4 regions of the Lysinibacillus sp. Bpr_S20 genome follow, and region 1 is predicted to be linked to each of the others. Evidence: riboswitches for the same ligand, from Rfam matches in the RefSeq annotation. Region 1 holds a riboswitch; each other region holds the start of a gene.

Region 1 (4,077 bases):
TACTGAACCCCAGTCTTTTTTGAAGATTGTATAGACTGCAACAGCTGCAAGCATTATAAGCATTAGTGGTTTTAGTAATTCAGGATTGATTAAATGTACGGTCCATGCACCAAAAAGCGATCCAATAAAGGCTAGGGGAAAGTATTTGAGTACCGAACGAATTTCTAGTTGACCGGAACGATAGAAGGAAATAGTTGATGTTAAAGACCCCATTGTACCAGCAAGCTTATTGGTTGCTACGGCTGCTGCTGGATTTAACCCCGCAAACATAAGGGCAGGTAATGCAATTAAGCCACCACCCCCAACGACCGCATCCACAAAGGCGGCTAAAAACCCAAAAGATAGTAACAATATGACTACATTTAAATCTACATCAAATAGCATGTTTACACCTCTTTAGATAGTTACTACTGAAATAGTAACTAAAATTCATTAAGCTGTAAAGACCTATTTTTTTCGTTGGCTTATCTTCATAGCCTTGTCTTATAATAGAGGAAATGGAGGGATTCGATGGAATTATTAATCGCCCAATTAAAAGAACTGGGATTCACAGAATATGAAGCAAAGGCCTATACGGCACTCGTACAAAATAAACATGTTAGTGCCTATCAAGTAAGTAAAAATTCCGGTATCCCACGCGCAAGAATATATGACATACTTAATGGACTCGTTGAAAAAGGGTTAGTATTAAAAGAAGAAACGGCAGATCAAACGACATACTCAGCCATTCCAGTTGCTGTGTTTTTACAACAAATTCAGCACCGTTGGCAATCGAATTTCACATCAATTAGTGATCAATTAGAAAAATTAGAGGTAGAAGAGCAGGAAGCGGAGCATAAGGTTGTCACCTTAAAAGGAAAAGAGGCAATCGTCAATTATTGTCAGTCATTATTAAAAAAAGCGGAGAAAAAAGTTATATTATCGATGTGGGAAGATATGTTTGAAGAATTGAGAGAGGATATACAAGAGGTCTCTCAACATATTCCGGTTCATGGCATTTCATTGTATGTGGATGAAAATATTGCTTCCATAGACCAGCATCGTATTACAAACTATACGAAGAAAACCTCCACACCGCATTGGTTTATCCTGTCAGTAGATAGTCAAGAGATGATTTATGGTCATTCACCGTCAAATCAAGAAATGGCCTTTATTACAAATGATCCTGTTCATATTTACTTATTAGAGGATTATATATGGCATGACGTGCTGGTCAATCGACTATTAAAGCGCGATGATCAGGAACTTGAGGAATGGATTACTAAAGAACGAAAAGCCTTTTTCTTAGATTAAAAAAAGAATCTGCAAGCCATCAGTGTAGTAAGCTACATAGATGACGAGCAGATTCTTTTTTGTTAAAAAGTATTTTTTATTTTAATAAAAAACTTTATCAACATTGTATTTAGCGCGGAATGTATTGATCGCGTATGTTTCGTAAATTTCACGTTCCATTGGATCATCTACTTCATACACTTCAATTTTGAAAACTTCATCACGGTGATTTTTCATCGGAGACACATTATCCTCAAAATGCTTTTTAATACGTTGGCGAATTTTACGTGCTTTACCGACAAATAATAATTCATTCTGTTCATTGTAGAATAAGAATATGCCGCCTTTTTCACGTGTGATTTTATGGAAGTCAATAAAACCGAAGTATGGAGTGATTGGTACATCACCTGGCTTTAAATCTTGTTCGCGTTGGCGAATTACTAAATCTGGTTTTGGGAATTCAATTTTAATCAAACTTTTCACGTTCCTCTCTGTTACTAAAGGTATATGTTAACATAATTACAGCTTGTTTACCATAAAATATGTAGACATAACTTTCACATTAGTGTTAAACAAATACCATAATGACATGCATGATTAATAACGAAATATTCTATGTATTATTGATATTCTTAATTGTTCATGTTACAATTCTTTTTAATTAAATAATCTTATCAAGAGAAGTTGAGGGATTTGGCCCGATGACGCTTCAGCAACCTCTAACAAAAGTTAGAAAGGTGCTAATTCCAGCAAAGGATTATCCTTTGAGAGATAAGAGTGAACGTGGACTTAATCCTTCTCATTCTATCTCATATGGAATGAGAGGGATTTTTTAATTTTAAGTCTTATTGAGGTTTGCGGGGTGCCCGTTGCACTAATTGATTTCAACAGAGAGAAATAAAAGAGAGGGGAATGCAAGATGCCAATTAATATTCCAAAAAACTTACCAGCTGGAGAACATTTACGAGAGGAAAAAATCTTCGTAATGGAAGAGGATAGAGCAAAAACGCAACAAATCCGGCCGTTAAATATCTTAATTTTAAACTTAATGCCAGAAAAAGAAAAAACAGAGCTGCAATTACTTCGTTTATTGGGGAATACACCGTTACAAGTGAATATTACATTTTTAAATACCGCTACGCATGAATCGAAAAATGTCAGTAAATCACATTTGCAGTTATTTTATACGACTTTCAATCAAATTCGCCATCGCCGCTATGACGGCATGATTATTACGGGTGCACCAGTAGAAAAAATGGCATTTGAAGACGTGAACTATTGGCAGGAAATTTCACAAATTATGGATTGGTCAAAGCATAACGTAACATCGGTTCTACATATATGTTGGGGCGCACAAGCGGCATTATATCATCATTATGGTATCGGCAAAATTGAGCTTTCTTCTAAATGTTCAGGTGTCTATTCTCATGTCATTACGGATTTAACAGTGGATTTAGTACGAGGTTTTAGTGATTTATTTACGGCACCACATTCTCGTTATACATCTGTTTCGATTGATGAAGTCCGCAACCATCCTGATTTACGATTACTGTCTTATTCAGAAGATGCTGGCGTTTTCATCGTGCAATCTAAGGATAATAAAAATATCATGATTACCGGTCATCTAGAATACGATGCGACAACGTTAGCTGATGAGTATAATCGTGATGTCGCGAAAGGATTAGATATTGAGGTACCGGTGAATTACTTCCCAAATGACGATCCAGTAAATGAACCACTTAATACGTGGCGTGCCCATACGCATTTATTATTCTCGAATTGGTTGAATTACTACGTTTACCAAGAAACACCATACGAATGGGATTTTGTTGATGAGATTGAATATCATATTTAATTTCTTTCAGCACTTGTCTTTTGTAGCGTAAGCTCAGAAGTAAATGTAAAGAAAAAATGATGACCTTGATTACGTCAGGGGCATCATTTTTTAATTTCTCTATACTTAAACTTCATGTCATTCACGGCTTCCGGAGATAAACTACTATGCTGTTATTTATCTGATGAATTTCCACTCCTATCACTATTTGGTGTATTGCCTGTATCACTTTCATTTTGAGTAGAATTATTGCTATCACTGCTACTGTCACTTTGGTTAGAATTATCGCTACTACTATCATTTTGAGTGGAATGATGGTTGTTGCTACTACTATCACTCTGACTAAAATTCTCGCTATTGCTACTATTACCATCCTGAGCAGAATTATTGCTATTGCTACTACTATCACCCTGAGCAGAATTCTCGTTATTGCTACTACTGTCACTCTGACTAGAATTATTGCTATTGCTACTACTATCACCCTGAGCAGAATTCTCGTTATTGCTACTACTGTTACTCTGAGTAGAATTATTGCTATTGCTACTATTACCACCCTGAGTAGAATTATTGCTATTGTTCCCGCTATCACTCTGAGCGGAATTATTACTATTGTTACTTTGCGTAGAATTTTCGTCATTACTATTACTTTCACTCTGAGAAGAATTACCGCCATTGCTGCTACTATTACTTTGTGTAGTATTTCCTTGATTACCGTTGATTTTTCGAATCATTGCAACAATTAATAATAATAGCGGCAAACTAACTGTGAAAACGCCTGAAAACAATGGCCAAATTTCTCTATTGTAAGTGTAGGAATGTACGATATTAGGATGAATAATTTGCGAAAGACCAATGGTAATTAAACCTATTGGAAAAATGAGTGGTCGATGATCTTTGATCTTACATACTTGAGCTATACCAATGACTGAAGCATAAAAATACATAAAAGTTCTAATAAAAATAGAGATAAT
Region 2 (4,077 bases), on a different contig from region 1:
GTAGTTTTACCAGTACCAGACAAACCGAAGAATAATGCAACATCACCAGCTTCGCCAACGTTTGCTGAGCAGTGCATTGATAGGATGCCTTGTTGTGGTAATAAGTAGTTCATAATACCGAAAATAGATTTTTTGATTTCACCAGCGTATTCAGTACCACCGATTAGGATAATTTTCTTTTCAAGTGATACAATGATGAATGTTTCAGAAGCAGTACCATCAACGACAGGGTCTGCTTTAAAGTTAGGAGCAGAGATAACTGTGAAATCAGCAACATGAGAAGCTAATTCTTCTTTAGTTGGACGGATAAATAATTGATGAGCGAAAAGGTTGTGCCAAGCATATTCATTGATTACTTGGATGCTTAATTGTGAATCTTTGTCAGCACCAGCAAAGCCTTTGAATACGAATAATTCGTCACGTTCTTTTAAATATTTTACTACTTTTACATATAAGTTATCGAACACTTCAGAAGAAATTGGTCGGTTAACTTTACCCCAGTCAATTTTATCCTTTGTGCTTTCTTCTTCTACCGTATATTTATCTTTAGGTGAACGACCAGTGTATTTGCCAGTTTCTGCACGAACTGCGCCATCTACTGTTAACATAGCTTCACCACGAGAAGTAGCTTTTTCAGCTAATTGTGGTACTGAAAGTTGAACATTAATGTTACCGCCGCTTAATAATTCCTTCAGTTCGTTTGCAATTTCTACTGAATTCATCGATTAAATACCATCCTTTTTTATAGTATTCCCTTGAGTCTGAGGGAGATTTTCTTAATTTCAAAAATAGTATAACACAATTGCTTAAATAATCTATACTAATTAAGAAATTATTTTTTAGATTTTATTACTTTTCAAGAAAACGACAAAAAGTATATTCATTCGTTTTGATCATGCTTTTTACCCTATATATATTAAGTGATCACACATTCACTTTCGACACAGCAAAATTGTGTTTAGAACATGAGGTTCGCACAGGATGTGAAGTAATTAGCGTGTTTTTAGTTGGAGCTTGTCTTCGACTGAAAAGGGGCTAAAATATCATATTCATCCACCACATGTTCTGTAGCTGATGCTCTGCGTTCGCTACAAAAAATGCTGTAAGGGGTTACACATATGTTAACACATGATGTGAGGTGGAGAGTAGGGATTATTTTGTTTAAATTTACAGCATAATCCAAATTAATTTCTTGATAAATCTCATAGTTTTTTTATATGAATACAAACAATTATGCCTCAGCAATTTTGCCAGGAATGTCTTTGTGCTTGCCTTAGGTGTTTTTTGCGCGAAAGCGTAGTGCAGACATAGCGGTAGTGCATAAGTGAAAAATATTTGACAATGTTCGACCTTTTACGTATTATGAGATATTGAACGGATACTCTTATCCCGAGCTGGTGGAGGGTCAGGCCCTGTGAAACCCGGCAACCTGCATGAACTATTTCACGACATGCGTTGGTGCCAACCTGATGCAAGGGGATACCCCTTGAACGATAAGAGTGAAAGGTTACGAAGTCATTATTCCTTTCCTCATGTTAAGTAAGCGTGAGAAAAGGATTTTTTTATTGTTAAAAACGAATTAAAGGTAAGTATATAGTCCTTTCCTTATTATAATGACGGATCTTTCGAAATCCTCGTGTTAAAAGCAGAGCTGTTTATTTGTGCGAAAGTGTAGCGACAGCAACAAATGTTTACTGTGCGAAAGCGAAGTGCAAACGTAGCGACAGCAACAACGGCTTGAGGGTTCAATTCCTTAGGAGTGAACTTGACATGGGTAATGAGTACCGTATTAATTCGCAAATATTATTTGTAAAAGTAATAGGAGGAAAACCAAATGACAAACCGTCGACTGTTTACATCAGAGAGTGTAACAGAAGGACATCCAGACAAAATTTGTGACCAAATCTCGGATGCCATTTTAGATGCTATTTTAGCAGAAGATCCAAACGCACGTGTAGCGTGTGAAACAACAGTAACAACAGGCTTAGCATTAGTATCAGGAGAAATTACTACTTCTACTTATGTAGATATAAAAGGCATAGTTCGTGATACTGTAGCCGAAATTGGTTATACACGTGGGAAATATGGCTTTGATGCAGAAAATCTAGCAGTACTTGTTGCGATCGGTGAGCAATCACCTGATATTGCTCAAGGTGTTGATCAAGCATTAGAGGCGCGTGAAGGCTCAATGACAGACGCTGACATTGAAGCAATTGGCGCTGGTGACCAAGGTTTAATGTTCGGTTATGCATGTAACGAAACGCCAGAGCTTATGCCATTGCCAATTAGTTTAGCCCATAAATTAGCTCGTCGTTTAACGGAAGTACGTAAGTCAGGTGAATTAGCATATTTACGTCCAGATGGAAAAACTCAAGTAACGGTTGAATATGATGAAAATAATGTACCAGTGCGCGTTGATACGATTGTCATTTCAACACAGCATGATGAAGAAGCTACGCTTGAGCAAATTCAAGCAGACTTAAAAGAATTTGTAATTGCTCCAGTTGTTCAAAAAGAATTACTAGATGCCGATACTAAATATTTCATCAACCCAACAGGTCGATTCGTCATTGGTGGTCCAAAAGGGGATGCTGGTCTAACTGGACGTAAAATCATCGTTGATACATACGGTGGCTATGCACGTCATGGTGGAGGTGCTTTCTCAGGTAAGGACGCAACTAAGGTTGACCGTTCAGCAGCATATGCAGCACGCTATGTGGCAAAAAATATCGTAGCAGCTGGTTTAGCAGATCGAGCTGAAGTACAACTAGCTTATGCGATTGGTGTTGCTCAACCTGTATCTATTGCTGTTGATACATTTGGGACAGGAAGAGTTACGGAAAGTGAAATTGTAAAATGGGTACGCGACTTATTTGATTTACGCCCTGCTGGGATTATTAAAATGCTTAACCTTCGTCGCCCAATTTATAAGCAAACTGCAGCATATGGTCATTTTGGTCGTACTGATTTAAATGTACCTTGGGAACAAACTGACAAAGCTGACGCATTAAAAGAAAAAGCAGGTTTATAAACTATTCAGCTAAAGTGATGAAGTAGCTAGGAAACTATATTAAAATACTAATACAGAAAGGGGCTCAACATTGTAAGCCCCTTTCGCTGTTTTTTTTTACGAAAAAAAATAAACTCCTACTCCTAATCATGGATGGCTCGGTTGCCCAAGCAAACGTGGAGCTACTTAGTTTAGAAATAGCTATTAATGTTTTGGTTGAAGAGATTTATAGTATTGGCCTTTTTCTACATATTCACGTATGATGCGTTCCATATCTTCTTTATCTTCTTCATTTAATTCTCTTACAACCTTTGCGGGCCGACCAAGTGCTAAGCTATTTGGAGGAATGACTTTTCCTGGAGGTACAAGGCTACCTGCCCCAATGAATGCACCCTCTCCAATCTCCGCTCCATCTAAAACTATTGAGCCCATACCTATTAGGGCTTTTTTTCGAATCGTACAGCTATGTAAAGTTACTTGATGTCCTACTGTTACTTCATCTTCAATAATTAGTGGATATTTTGGGCTTTGATGCAAGCAACAGAGGTCTTGAATACTAACTCTTTTTCCGATAATTGTTGGTGATACATCCCCACGAATAACTGTGTTAAACCAAATTGTTGTTTCAGCACCTATTGTAACGTCACCAGTAACGGTTGCATAATCGGCAATAAAAACAGAAGGATCGATATTTGGTGTTTTCCCTTTAAATGGATAGATCATTAGAATCGCCTCTTTTCTTTCTATGATGTAATATTATCGTATCAAATACACAACTTGATGGAAATATAAAATTAAAATGATCAAGATATTCAGATATAATCAATGTGTAATTATTTTTTAGGAGGACTGTGTGAAATGTGGAAATGGGAAGCTGATGGACAAGCAAAGGCTGTGGTTGCTATTCTTCATGGTGCATATGAAAATCACCGTTGGTATGCATGGCTAATAGAAAAACTTAGGTTGGAAGGCTTCCACATAGTCATGGGGGATTTACCTAATCATGGAGTAAATATAGGGTTTTCTCGTGTTCACGATGAAGATTTTAAAGAATACAACAAATATAC
Region 3 (4,077 bases), on a different contig from region 1:
ATGGCAGCATGCTTACAGGAGATATTCCTGCTACACTTGCGGCTGCCAGGAATTGAGCTCCGTATGGCAGTAGACCTTGGACCGTACAAGAAAAAATATCTAATACACTCGCGGACTTTCTCGGTTCAATCCCATACTGATCAGCAATATTTTTTGCAAGCGGACCAGCAATTAAAATAGCAATTGTATTATTGGCTGTAGATAAATTTGTTAGGCCCACAAGTCCGGCAATGCCAAATTCAGCACCCTTTTTCGATTTAATTCTTCGCGTTGCCAGGTGAAGAAGAAAGTCAATTCCTCCGTTAAACTTAATAATCTCCACCATTCCAGCTATTAATATCGCAAGAAATGCCATTTCATACATGCCTGACATTCCTTCACCAATCTTTTGCAATAGGCTCATTAAATGATAGCTACCATCTGCTAAACCAACAGCCCCTGCGAGAACAATCCCAAGTGCTAGAACAAGGAAAACATTCATGCCAGTTAACGCTAATATAATAACTAAAACATAAGGAGCAATTTTTATCCAATTATAGTTTGAATGCTCCACTTGGGCCGCTTCACCCATTGTAATAAGCCCTAAAATAATGCTCGTAACAATAGCTGCCGGCAACACAATCCAAAAATTCACCCTGAATTTATCCTTCATTTCCGCGCCTTGTGAGCGAACGGCAGTAATGGTTGTATCTGAAATAATGGATAAATTATCCCCAAACATCGAACCGCCAACTATCGCTGCCATTACTAAAGCAATGGAAAAATCGGTATGCTCGCTTATCCCAACTCCAATTGGCGCCAGTGCAACAATCGTTCCCACCGATGTACCCATTGATAGGGAGATAAAGCAGGCAATAACGAACAAGCCTACGACAAGCATGTTTGGTGGAACGACCGATAAAGCAAAGTTAACAGTGGAGTCCACTGCCCCCATGCCTTTTGTTACCGCTGAAAAGGCTCCAGCCAAGAGAAAAATAACAACCATCAGCATGACATTTAAGTTTCCTGCGCCTTTGCAAAAGATATCAACCTTTTTCGAAAAGGATTCTTTTCGATTCATTGCTAGGGCCACAGCGCCTGAAATGGCAATAGCTACAATGACTGGAAAGGCATAAAAATCACCTGTAATAACTCCAGAACCAATAAATAAAATTAAAAAAACAACAAATGGGATGAGCGCCCATGGATTCCCTTTCTTCATGTAAACCTCCAAAATTGAACACGTTTCTTGTCCATTCTTTTTCAATAAAAAAGCCTCTTCTTGAAATATCAAGAAGAGGCCTTATATCTATAAAACACTCCTCTTATCTATCAAGCCTTTGCCTGCTGGATTTGGCACAGTAACTTTATCATAAGTTCCGCTGCCGAGATTTCATTGGGCCAGTCCCTCCATCTCTCTTGATAAGAAGCAAATATATTATTTTTTTCACAATAAAATAAATAATATAATAAAATGTCGATTTTTGCAACACTTTTTAATCAAACTTAACTTCAAAGCGCCATGTATGATTTGTTGGGGGTTACTATTCTTACGTAGCTAAATTTGATTGGAAGGGGGAAATAAGAGAGGTGTTGCAGCAATTGCTACTTTAAAAAGAGACGCCCTTGAGACAGTAAAAGGTGCCTAAAACATTTGTGGTAAAAATTCATTCATAAAGCGTTGATTTTTACGAAGCCATATTTTTAAAATCATACGATGGGTTAGAAGGCGTTGTCTTTTTCTTGGTCTAGCCTTAGCTTCTATTAAACATTGTAGTAGAGTACATGTTTCTGCTGCAAAGTCTTGAGGGTCAACGAGGACATCAAGCTTATAATCAATTAACTTAGCTGCCTGCACCTTTGTAAGTAATTGTGCAAAGCGTGTATTCATTTCTGGAAAGTTTTCTTCTAGTTCCAGGTCGATTAAAGTATATAATGTTTGTTCAATTTCAGCTTGGAGCGCTTGTAATTGTTCAATGGATGGCTGTGTCAAAAAATCACCTCTAGTTTTTCATCAATGCTGCTACACAAGGGAAAAGCCAAGTGTAGCGAAAAGTAAACCGCATAAAACGGTAGTGCATATATAAATAATCGTTTGTTTCCATTTTTTCTGCTCTAAGAGCTGCAAACATTCAAAACCAAATGTTGAAAATGTTGTATAAGCTCCTAAAAAACCAAGCCCTATAAAATGCCAGATCCATTCACTTGGTTCGAATGCAAAGAGAAAGCCAAGTGCAAAAGAACCCGTTATATTAATAAAAAACGTTGCCCATGGGTATGAATGGACACTCAATTTTCCTAGATAAAATCTCGTTAGTGCGCCCAAAAAGCCACCGATACCAATAACTATCATACGATGCGCCCCTTTGCTACCTTAAATCCTAGCCAGGCAGAAACTAAACCGCCAAAAACACTCACTAAACTATAAAGAGCGGCTTGAAGCCATTTACTATCCTGCAAAAGTAATAGCGTTTCTAAAGAGAATGTCGAAAATGTTGTAAAGGCACCAAAAAAGCCTGTACCAATTCCTAAAATAATAGGTGTACGTTTTGTAAACGTTGTAAAGAGCCATGCTAAACAAAAGCAACCAATTATATTTATGCAAAGTGTCGCATATGGAAAACCACCGTTATTTGAAAGTGCTAGACCAATGCTATATCGACAGATGGCACCAAAAAATCCGCCAATTCCAACAGCTAAAAATGATTTCAAAATAAAGACTCCTTAACTAAAATGTCTATAGTGAAAAGTGTATCATTTTATACCCACGTTGAGCGATAAATTTAAAAAGTTAGGTGATAAATTAGAAAAGTTAGGTGATAAATTAAACTTGGGCGATAAACCTAGAAATAGTTCCGATAAATTAAAAATTTGTTCCGATAAATTGATTAATGACCCTATCGAACTATGCGAGTTAAAGTCAATATAAAAAGTTGTAGGGAAATTTCTAAATTAAAGGTTCTCCGATTTAGCAATTCGCTGCTTTAAAGCGCTAACTACTTCCTAAAAAACACAAAAAATAACAGTGAGTTGGTTGACAAATATTTCTAAAGTATGATAATCTTCAAGAACACTATAACAATTTGAAGGAAAGGAGGGCATGACGATGTTAATTTTATCAGTATCATATCAAAGTACAACTGCATACATCGTCCATGTCTTCTAACTTTTTATTTTGCGTTGCAAATAAAAGGCATGGGAAGCTCCTGGCCTTTTATGAAGAGACACATGCTCTTTTTTGAGGGTATGTGTCTTTTTTTTTGCAAAAAAGGGTTGTAGTGACCATAAAAAGGAGTGTATGTGTATGCAAAACAAAGTACAAAAAATGATTTTCATCAAGGTATATCTGGATAGTGGGTAGCAAAGCTTTAACAGCACTAGAGAAAGAAGGTTATAACGTATGTTTGATGTTTTAAGTAAATTAAGCTGGTTTTTTAAGAAATATTGGAAGCAATATACAATAGCTGTCGTACTCTTAATAATTGCGAGTGGCTTAGAAGTTGTTCCGCCGTATTTACTAGGGTCAATTATCGATATATTGACCGCTGGAGAAATGACACCAGCTCTTTTAACGAAGTATATTTTGATTTTTGTAAGTATCATTATTGGGGGTTATGTCCTTAATTTTGTGTGGCAATTCAGACTTTTTGAAGGGGCTATTAACCTAGAGAAAATTTTACGTCGAAACCTAATGCAGCATTTCTTGCGGATGACGCCAACGTTTTATGAAAAAAATCGTACCGGAGATTTAATGGCCCGTGCGACGAATGATTTAAACGCAGTGTCACTGACTGCTGGGTTCGGGATTATGACATTGATTGATTCCACCATCTATATGGGCTGTATTATTTTTGCGATGGGTTATATGATTTCGTGGAAGCTTACTTTTTTTGCCATGTTGCCAGTGCCAATTATGGCCGTCCTTATTCAATATTTAGGGAAAATTGTGCATGAGCGCTATATGAAGGCGCAGGATGTTTTTGGAGAGCTGAATGATAGTGTTCTAGAGTCAGTGGCAGGTGTGCGAGTTGTACGGGCATACGTACAAGAAAAAAAGGACGAAGCTAATTTTGCGGAGATGAGTGAGGTTGTGTATGA
Region 4 (4,077 bases), on a different contig from region 1:
GCAATCAACCTATCAGCTTCCTGCAGGCTGATGGTGCTAAAGATGTCGGTATCGAAATGTATACATTATCCAAAACGTATAATATGGCAGGCTGGCGCATAGGTTTTGCAGTTGGTAATCCTGATATTGTTGCAGCCATTAACCTTATTCAAGATCATCTATTTTGTAGTCAATTCCCTGCAGTGCAACAAGCCGCGGCAGTTGCACTTACTGCTTCCCAGAGTTGTGCTGATCAGCTAAGAACGACTTATGAGCGCCGGCGAAACGTCCTGATCAAAGAAGCTAAGCGAATTGGTTGGCAAGTCACAGCACCAAAAGGCTCTTTCTTTGCATGGCTCCCTGTTCCACTTGGTTTTACGAGTGAACAATTTACCGATATATTGCTAGACAAAGCTGATATTGCAGTAGCTGCAGGCAATGGCTTCGGTCAATACGGCGAAGGCTATGTACGGGTTGGTTTACTTGTTAGCGAAGACCGCTTACGCGAAGCAATCAGCAGAATTGAAAAATTAAACTTATTTTAGCTCATGAGCATTGCAATCCCCTACTTTCGAAAAACTGTTTCAAACTTGCTATGGGACAGTTTTAGCAATTCTTTCGCGGCTAAATATTATAATAAAATAAAAAATTTTAAAAATTCAATTGACTTACAATATCCTATAATTTATATTAGTTCTATCGGATTTACAAAAAAATATTATAAATCTCTTATCAAGAGTAGCTGAGGGACTGGCCCTATGAAGCTCGGCAACCTCCTTTTTTAAGGAAGGTGCTAAATCCTGCAAACGATCATCGTTTGAAAGATAAGAGAGGACAATTTTTCATGAGCCTCTCTTAGTTTATAAGAAGGTTTTTTTTATTTTTACAAACCGATAATACAACTTTGGAGGTATGTTTCATGAAAAAGAAAAACAAAATTTTATTAGGTTTAGCGAGTCTCACACTGGTAGCTGCATTAGTAGGCTGTGGTTCTAAAGAAGATAGTAAAGAAAGTAAGGCTATTAATGAGAATAAGATTGTAGTAGGTGTAACTTCTGGACCACACGAACAAATTACAGAGGTTGCCGCAAAAGTTGCTAAAAAAAATGGCTTAGAGGTAGAACTAAAAACTTTCTCTGATTATGTGTTACCAAATACATCGTTAGCCGAAGGTGATCTTGATGTAAATAATTATCAACACAAGCCATTCCTCGATGCATTTAACAAAGATCACAATACAGATTTAGTGCCAGTAGCAAAAACAATTTTAAATCCTATGGGCATATACTCTGAGAAATATAAATCATTGGATGCAGTTCCTGATGGTGCAACATTCGGATTACCAAACGACCCAACAAACGGAGCCCGTGCCCTATTCGTCCTTCAAGAGGCAGGCTATATTAAATTAAAAGACGGTGCAGACTTAACAGCATCTATTCGCGATGTGGAAGAAAACAAAAAGAATTTGAAATTCATTGAATTAGAGGCTGCACAAATTCCAAAGCAGCTTAGTGAAGTAGATCTAGCAGCAATTAATACGAACTTCGCTCTTGATGCAGGCATTAATCCTAAAAAAGACTCCATTCTTTTAGAATCTACTGACTCTCCATATGTTAATTACATTGTGGTACGTGCAGAAAACAAGAATGATCCAACAATAAAGAAATTTGTTGAAGCTTATCAATCGGATGAAGTACGCAAATTTATTGAAGAAGAATTCAAAGGTTCTGTTATTCCAGGCTGGTAGTAACAATTAAGGACCTTTCATAAAATCAAGAATCTGCGAGACTAGCAGATTCTTGATTTATAGAAGGGCTTAGAAAGGAGATATCACAGATGATTCAATTAGAAAATATAACAAAAGAATTTAAAACTAAAAAAGGTATCGTCAAAGCAGTAGATGGTATTAACTTGCATGTCAAAAAAGGTGAAATCCATGGAGTTATTGGCTACAGTGGTGCCGGAAAAAGTACCCTTATACGCTGTGTCAATTTATTAGAGCGTCCAACAACAGGAAGAGTATTGATTGATCATGTAGATATTACTTCCCTTTCTCTTAACGACCTTCGTAAAACCCGTCAAAAAATCGGCATGATCTTTCAACATTTTAACCTTTTAAAAACAGCAACCGTATACAACAATATCTCGGTACCATTAAAGCTTCTTGGCTATAGTGACTCTGAGGTGAAACAACGCGTTGCAAAATATGCAGAAATTGTTGGCCTAACAGAGAAATTAGATAGTTACCCTAGTCAGCTTTCAGGGGGGCAAAAGCAACGTGTCGCTATCGCACGGGCCCTTGCCCAAGAACCTGAGATTTTACTCAGTGATGAAGCAACAAGTGCTCTCGACCCCGAAACAACTGACGCTATTCTTGATCTTCTCTTGAAAATTAATCGTGAGCTGGGCATCACTATTTTACTCATTACACATGAAATGAATGTTATTCAAAAAATTTGCGATGATGTATCCGTTCTTGAATCAGGGACGGTTGTGGAAAATGGATCTGCTATAGAACTCTTTTCAAAGCCTCAGCATTTAACGACCCGAAAGTTTTTAAATACCATATCTCAACGCAACTTATCTCCTTCTCTTATCAAGCAATTAAATGTCTCGGGAAGTGTGATTCGTTTAACATTCCTTGGTGAAAGTACAGGGAAACCATTACTTGCAGAAGTGAGCAAAGTCTATGATGTACAACCAAATATATTAACAGCCAATATCATTGAATTAAAAAACGGCATTGTTGGTAATATTGTCGTGCATCTACATGGTAAGGCGCATATCGTAGAAAAGGCACTGAAGTATTTTAAAGAAAACGGGGTAGACGTTGAGGAGTTAGGAGGCGAATTACATGAATAGTATACAAAGCTTCTTTGCAGATTGGTCAGATGTTATTTGGAAATCTATTATCGAAACCTTTCAAATGGTCGGGATTTCATTATTCTTCTCTATTTTAATTGGGATTCCTTTAGGACTATTAATCGTTTTGACTCGTCCGGGGCAATCGTTTGAAAATAAATTTCTCTATCAATTTTTCAATTTATTTATTAATATTATTCGCTCTGTACCGTTCATTATTTTACTATTCTTCATTTTACCGTTCACAAAGCTAATCGTCGGCACAACTATTGGTGTAAAAGGTGTTATCGTGCCGCTTGTTGTATATACAGCGCCTTATATTGCGCGACTTATGGAAACTGCACTTTTAGAAGTTGATCCAGGTGTTGTGGAAGCTTATACAGCAATGGGCATTAAACGCCGTCATATCATTTGGAATGTCCTACTACGTGAGGCTCGCCCATCCATTATTTTAGGTTTAACGATTGCCACAATCGGTCTTATTGGAGCAACAGCCATGGCAGGAATGGTTGGCGCTGGTGGTTTAGGTGATCTCGCATACCGTTATGGACACTTACGCTATGAGGTCGATGTGATGTATGCGACAGTGTTTATCCTAATCATCCTTGTTCAAAGTATTCAATCGATAGGTAACCGCTTTGCCGTGAAACTAAAAAAAGATTAATAGGAGGATTTCGATGACAAAAACAACAGATGGCGATCTACTGTTAAAAAATATTAAAGCCCAAGCCCCCTTCCCTATTTGCTTTGCAGATTTAGAAAAAGCCGTTGCAGACAAGATGGAAGCTGGTCCGTTTGGCTACATCCGTTCAGGTGCTGGCGGTGAGCAAACATTGCGAAATAACCGTGCAGCCTTTGAAAAATACTCTATTATTCCACGCTTTTTACATGATGTTTCAAGTATTAACACATCGGTTGAACTATTCGGAAAAGTACATCCAACTCCGTTCTTATTTGCTCCTGTTGGCATGAACAAAATGGCGCATGAAGAAGGAGAGCTTGCCGTTGCACGTGCAGCTGAGCAATTAAAAATTCCTTATATCCAAAGTACAGTTTCAAGTTACGCACTTGAAGATGTAGCTCAAACGGCTCCCGCGGCTACTAAATGGTTTCAATTATATTGGTCAACAAATGAGGAAATTGCCTATAGTATGGCCGCTCGAGCCGAGGCTGCTGGTTTTGAAGCTATTGTTTTAACTGTAGATACAGTCATGCTTGGCTGGCGTGAAGAAGATG

The links. Region 1 has a riboswitch for S-adenosylmethionine ahead of metA (homoserine O-acetyltransferase MetA). Riboswitches for the same ligand answer to the same signal wherever they lie in the genome.
Region 2: another riboswitch for S-adenosylmethionine. It lies ahead of metK (methionine adenosyltransferase); the one in region 1 lies ahead of metA (homoserine O-acetyltransferase MetA).
Region 3: another riboswitch for S-adenosylmethionine. It lies ahead of MWJ95_RS23960 (Na+/H+ antiporter NhaC family protein); the one in region 1 lies ahead of metA (homoserine O-acetyltransferase MetA).
Region 4: another riboswitch for S-adenosylmethionine. It lies ahead of MWJ95_RS04925 (MetQ/NlpA family ABC transporter substrate-binding protein); the one in region 1 lies ahead of metA (homoserine O-acetyltransferase MetA).

What each region holds. Positions count from the first base shown of each region.
Region 1 covers NZ_JALNLQ010000005.1:251,232-255,308, forward strand. Annotated here, with positions in the region: gene MWJ95_RS15030 (TSUP family transporter) at 1-384, opposite strand, end outside; gene MWJ95_RS15035 (TrmB family transcriptional regulator) at 511-1,293, shown strand; gene MWJ95_RS15040 (nucleotide excision repair endonuclease) at 1,375-1,746, opposite strand; SAM riboswitch class I at 1,941-2,050, shown strand; gene metA (homoserine O-acetyltransferase MetA) at 2,192-3,127, shown strand; gene MWJ95_RS15050 (GerAB/ArcD/ProY family transporter) at 3,280-4,077, opposite strand, start outside.
Region 2 covers NZ_JALNLQ010000004.1:22,403-26,479, forward strand. Annotated here, with positions in the region: gene pckA (phosphoenolpyruvate carboxykinase (ATP)) at 1-722, opposite strand, end outside; SAM riboswitch class I at 1,382-1,500, shown strand; gene metK (methionine adenosyltransferase) at 1,835-3,031, shown strand; gene MWJ95_RS11180 (gamma carbonic anhydrase) at 3,215-3,733, opposite strand; gene MWJ95_RS11185 (alpha/beta hydrolase) at 3,869-4,077, shown strand, end outside.
Region 3 covers NZ_JALNLQ010000020.1:8,517-12,593, forward strand. Annotated here, with positions in the region: gene MWJ95_RS23960 (Na+/H+ antiporter NhaC family protein) at 1-1,201, opposite strand, end outside; SAM riboswitch class I at 1,302-1,408, opposite strand; gene MWJ95_RS23965 (hypothetical protein) at 1,625-1,972, opposite strand; gene crcB (fluoride efflux transporter CrcB) at 2,003-2,332, opposite strand; gene crcB (fluoride efflux transporter CrcB) at 2,329-2,691, opposite strand; gene MWJ95_RS23980 (ABC transporter ATP-binding protein) at 3,380-4,077, shown strand, end outside.
Region 4 covers NZ_JALNLQ010000002.1:58,832-62,908, reverse strand. Annotated here, with positions in the region: gene MWJ95_RS04930 (pyridoxal phosphate-dependent aminotransferase) at 1-524, shown strand, start outside; SAM riboswitch class I at 706-810, shown strand; gene MWJ95_RS04925 (MetQ/NlpA family ABC transporter substrate-binding protein) at 899-1,726, shown strand; gene MWJ95_RS04920 (methionine ABC transporter ATP-binding protein) at 1,816-2,841, shown strand; gene MWJ95_RS04915 (methionine ABC transporter permease) at 2,834-3,505, shown strand; gene MWJ95_RS04910 (alpha-hydroxy acid oxidase) at 3,519-4,077, shown strand, end outside.